DNA from 2 places in the Nonomuraea sp. NPDC004702 genome. Region 1 is predicted to be linked to the other one. Evidence: riboswitches for the same ligand, from Rfam matches in the RefSeq annotation. Region 1 holds a riboswitch; the other holds the start of a gene.
What was found. A riboswitch is a leader RNA that binds a small molecule or an ion and turns the genes downstream of it on or off. The one in region 1 is predicted to bind glycine.
Positions count from the first base shown of each region.

Region 2: linked by a shared signal. The riboswitch ahead of gcvT (glycine cleavage system aminomethyltransferase GcvT) and the one ahead of gcvP (aminomethyl-transferring glycine dehydrogenase) in region 1 are both predicted to bind glycine.

Region 1 is NZ_JBSGCE010000055.1:40,698-43,081, forward strand. It holds gene ACWEJ6_RS41760 (bifunctional nuclease family protein) at 1-449, shown strand, start outside; gene ACWEJ6_RS41765 (MerR family transcriptional regulator) at 597-1,217, shown strand; glycine riboswitch at 1,266-1,362, shown strand; gene gcvP (aminomethyl-transferring glycine dehydrogenase) at 1,529-2,384, shown strand, end outside.
Region 2 is NZ_JBSGCE010000014.1:168,148-170,531, forward strand. It holds gene gcvT (glycine cleavage system aminomethyltransferase GcvT) at 1-958, opposite strand, end outside; glycine riboswitch at 993-1,092, opposite strand; glycine riboswitch at 1,113-1,210, opposite strand; gene ACWEJ6_RS19880 (M28 family peptidase) at 1,460-2,384, opposite strand, start outside.

The DNA of each region.
Region 1 (2,384 bases):
GCGTTCGAGTTGAGATGCCCACAAATCAGCCGATCGTCTTGCTCAAGGAGGCACACGGGGAACGGTTCCTTCCGATCTGGATCGGCATGACCGAGGCGACCGCGATCGCCCTGGCGCAGGCCGAGGAGCCGCCGCCCCGGCCGCTCACCCACGACCTGTTCAGGGACGTGCTGAGCGCGCTCGGCGTCGGGCTGCGCGCGGTCAACATCGTGGCCCTGCGTGACGGCATCTTCTTCGCCGACCTGGTGTTCTCCAACGGCGTGGAGGTCAGCGCCCGCCCCTCCGACTCGATCGCCCTGGCACTGCGCACCGGCGCGCGCATCTTCGCCAGCGAAGAGGTGGTCCAGGAGGCCGGCGTGATCATCCCTGACGACCAGGAGGACGAGGTGGAGAAGTTCAGGGAGTTCCTTGACACGATCACTCCCGAGGACTTCGGCAGGGCGGGGTAGGTATTTCAGTGCATTTACGCTTCACGACGCGCCGAGCCGGATCGTTGACTGAGCATGGTCACGGTCCTACGGTGCAAGTGAAACCCGTGGTCGCCCTTTACGAACCCCCAGATCAGGCCATGGGATGAGAGAAAGCCGGAGGTCCGCGTGGCGGTCAGCAGCGGCGAGGGAAAGACGGCCGGCCAGGAAGATCCGGTGCGGCGCGAGAGCGCGCGGCAGCGTGCCGGAGAGCAGGGACTGCTCTTCGACGAGCAGCCCGCGACGGTGCCCGACGACATCGGATACCGCGGGCCCACAGCCTGCTCGGCGGCCGGCATCACCTACAGGCAGCTCGACTACTGGGCGCGCACGGGCCTGGTCGAGCCCACGATAAGAGCCGCGCACGGCTCGGGCTCGCAGCGGCTCTACAGCTTCCGCGACATCCTGGTGCTCAAGGTCGTCAAGCGGCTGCTCGACACCGGGGTGTCGTTGCAGCAGATCCGCACCGCGGTGCAGCATCTGCGTGACCGCGGGGTCGCCGACCTCGCGCAGATCACGCTCATGAGCGACGGTGTCAGCGTCTACGAGTGCACCTCGGCCGACGAGGTGATCGATCTCCTCCAGGGCGGCCAGGGCGTGTTCGGCATCGCGCTCGGCCGGGTCTGGCGAGAGGTCGAGGGCTCCCTCGCGGAGCTGCCGGGGGAACGGGCGGCGGTCGAGGACACCGTCCCGGCCGACCATCCCGCTGACGAGCTCGCCAAGCGGCGTCGCGCACGCCGCACGGGGTGAGCTGAACCGCTGAACACGCCGTAGTAATCTAGGACAGAGTAAGGCTGATGACCCCGTGCGGGAGAGTCCCTGGGCTGCGGTCCTGGGGCGCCGAAGGAGCAACCCTCCCCGGAATCTCTCAGGCATCCCGTACCGCTCGGGTGAGGCAACTCTGGAAAGCAGGTGCGCCCGCCAGGCGCACCTCACCGACGGTGCAAGCCCCACGGTGGGGTGAAGCTCTCAGGTCGCGATGACGTCGCGATGACAGAGGGGGAGATCCGGCACTCGCCCGCGCCCTGGCGCCGGTCTCCAAGCCTCGGGAGGCAACCTCCATGACCGACCTGTCCGCTCCGCCGTTCTCGTCCAGGCACATCGGCCCATCGGAGTCCGAGCAGCAGCGCATGCTCGAGGCCGTGGGCTTCGAGTCCGTCGGCGACCTGGTGGCCGTGGCCGTGCCCGAGGCCATCAGGGTCAAGGACCGGCTCAAGCTGCCGGCCGCCGCGAGCGAGACCGAGGCCATCGCCGAGCTGCGCGAGCTGGCCTCCCGCAACCGGGTGCTGACCTCCATGATCGGCCTGGGCTACTACGACACCGTCACGCCCGCCGTCATCCGGCGCAACCTGCTGGAGAACCCGGGCTGGTACACCGCCTACACGCCGTACCAGCCGGAGATCTCGCAGGGCCGCCTGGAGGCGCTGCTGAACTTCCAGACGGTCGTCTCCGACCTGACCGGCCTCGACGTCGCCGGCGCCTCCCTGCTGGACGAGGCCACCGCCGCCGCCGAGGCCATGACGCTGGCCCGCCGGGCCGGCAAGTCCAAGAGCGACGTGTTCGTGGTCGACGCCGACACGCTGCCCCAGACCAAGGCCGTGCTGGCCACCCGCGCCGAGCCGCTCGGCATCACGCTGGTCGAGCACGACCTCGACGGCGAGCTGCCCGAGTGCTTCGGCGTGCTCGTCCAGTACCCGGGCGCCTCGGGCCGGCTGCGCGACTTCCGCGACGTGGCCGCCAGGGCGCACGAGGCGGGCGCGCTCGTCGTGGCCGCCGCCGACCTGCTGGCCCTCACGCTGGTGGCCGCCCCCGGCGAGCTGGGCGCCGACATCGCCGTCGGCTCCTCCCAGCGCTTCGGCGTCTCCTTCGGGTTCGGCGGGCCGCACGCGGCCTACATGTCCGTACGCGAGGGCCTGC
Region 2 (2,384 bases), on a different contig from region 1:
TCTGGGAGGGCGCACCGCTGGTGACCTCGCCGACGACGGCGCCGTCGCGGGTGACCGGGTAGCCGTGACGCGGCACCCGGCGGCCCTGGGCGACCAGGCCGACGAGGCGGCGGCGGGGCTGGTCGTCCTTGACCGCCTCCAGTGCCGCCCTGCCGACGAAGTCACCGGGCTTGTCGAATTTCACCACTCTGCCCAGCCCCGCGTCGAACGGGGTCAGGTCGGAGCTCAGCTCGTTGCCGTAGAGCGGCATGCCGGCCTCCAGCCTGAGGGTGTCGCGGCTGGACAGACCGGCGGCGCGCAGCCCGTGCGGCTCGCCCGCGGCCTCCAGGGCGCGCCAGAGCGGCACGGCGTCCTGGTTGGCGACGAACAGCTCGAAGCCGTCCTCGCCGGTGTAGCCGGTACGGGCGATGAGCGCCTGGCGGCCGTCGACCACGCCGGGCAGGCCCGCGTAGTACTTGAGACCGTCGAGGTCGGCGTCGGTGAGCGTGGCCAGGATCTCCTGGGCCTCCGGGCCCTGGATCGCGATGAGGGCGTACTGCTGGGAGCGGTCATCGACCGCCGCATCATACGACTTAGTACGATTTTTCAGCTCATCCGCGACCTTGTCGGAGTTCGAGGCGTTGGCCACCACCATGAACTCCTCGTCCGCCAGCCGGTAGACGATGAGGTCGTCGAGCACCCCGCCGCGCTCGTCCACGATCATCGTGTACCTGGCCCGGCCGGGCGCGAGCGCCGACAGGTGGCCGACCAGCGCGTAGTCGAGGGCCTCTCCGGCCTGCGGACCGGTCAGGAAGATCTCGCCCATGTGCGAGAGGTCGAACAGCCCGGCCGCCTCGCGGACGGCTTTGTGCTCCGCGGACTCGCTGCCGTACCGGAGCGGCATGAGCCAGCCGGCGAAGTCGGTCAGCGTGGCGCCTAGGGCCTCGTGGACGTCTCGTAGCGGCGTAGGTCGGGACATTTGTCGCACCTCAGGACAGGATTGGATGCCAGCATCCTCCCCCTCTGTCATGGATGCCTGAGAGCTTCGCCCGAGTTTTACCGGACTTTCACCTTCGGCGAGGCCCCGAGGGCCTGCTTTCCAGAGGTCACCTCCCCGTAAGAACGCCTTACAGGGCTGCCGCGCGGTCCTTTGCCTTGAGAGGTTCGCGGGGAGGGCTTGCTCCTTCAGGGACCCTGACCGGCTGTCAGGGTGCTCTCCCGCACGGTTTCGCCGGTGATGTCCGTCAGCCTAGTGCCGTCATGGGGGTGTTGTCGCGCTTCGCCCTCCACCATCCGCGGCATCCGCGACATCCCGCACGCAGCGAAAAGCGGCCGCGGCCCCGGAGAGGCGGGGTCGCGGCCGCGTTGGTGGCCGCGCGCGAGCCGGTCATGGCAGGTCAGCTCGCACGCGGCAGCTCGGGGCGGGCCGGCGGTGACCGGCCCGCGCGGGATCAGGCCCTACAGACAACAGGCCCTGAGGTCAGGCCCGCGCCCAGAGGGCGGGCACGTTCGGCGGCTCCCAGCCCGGCAGGCTGGTGTGCGCCTGGAGGCAGCGGTAGCTGACCCCCTGGTAGGTGACGACGTCTCCGGCCGTGTACGACTTGTAAGCCGTCCAGGTGGTGCCCTGGCCGTCCCCTCCGACGGTCAGGGTGAAGGACGCGGAGTGGTCCGCCGTCGCCCCGTCGCCGTTGATCCCTATGGTGTACGTCCCCGCCGCGACGCCGCTGGTGGTGGCGATCGTGACGGTGGACGACTGGCCCGCCTGAACCGTGGACGGGCTGAAGGAGACGGTGACCCCGCTCGGCACGTTCCCGGCGGAGAGCGCGACGCTCTGCGCCTGGCCGGACGTGACCTGGGTACTGACCGCCGCGGTAGCCGACTGACCGGCCTGGACCGATGCCGACGACGGGGTCACCGAGATCGAGTAGTCGTTCTCCGTGGGCGTGCTGGTGCCCACGGCGAGCTTCCATATGGCGTACGCGATGGCGTCGGAGTTGCGGTCGAGCGCCGTGGTGTTGATGGCGCTCGGGTAGCTGTCGCAGGCGCTGTGGTAGCAGCGGTCGAACGCCTGCCCGGCCGAGCCGCCCCACTTGGCGGCCTGGGCCGAGCTCTTGACCGCCCCGGCCCCCGTGGCCAGGCCGCCGACCCGGACGCCCGCGCTCTTGAACGAGGCGTGGTCGCTGCGGCCGTCGCCCTCCCTGTCGCCCTCGGTCTGCAGGCCGATGGTGGCGAAGTAGTCGTTGAAGGTGCGCTGGATCGCCGCGTCGTCGTCGTAGACGAAGTAACCGGCGTTGGTCGAGGCGATCATGTCGAAGTTCAGGTACACCTCGACGCCGCTCGCGCCGCCGTTCTGCACGTAGTACCTGGACCCGACCATGCCCGCCTCTTCGGCGCCCCACCAGCCG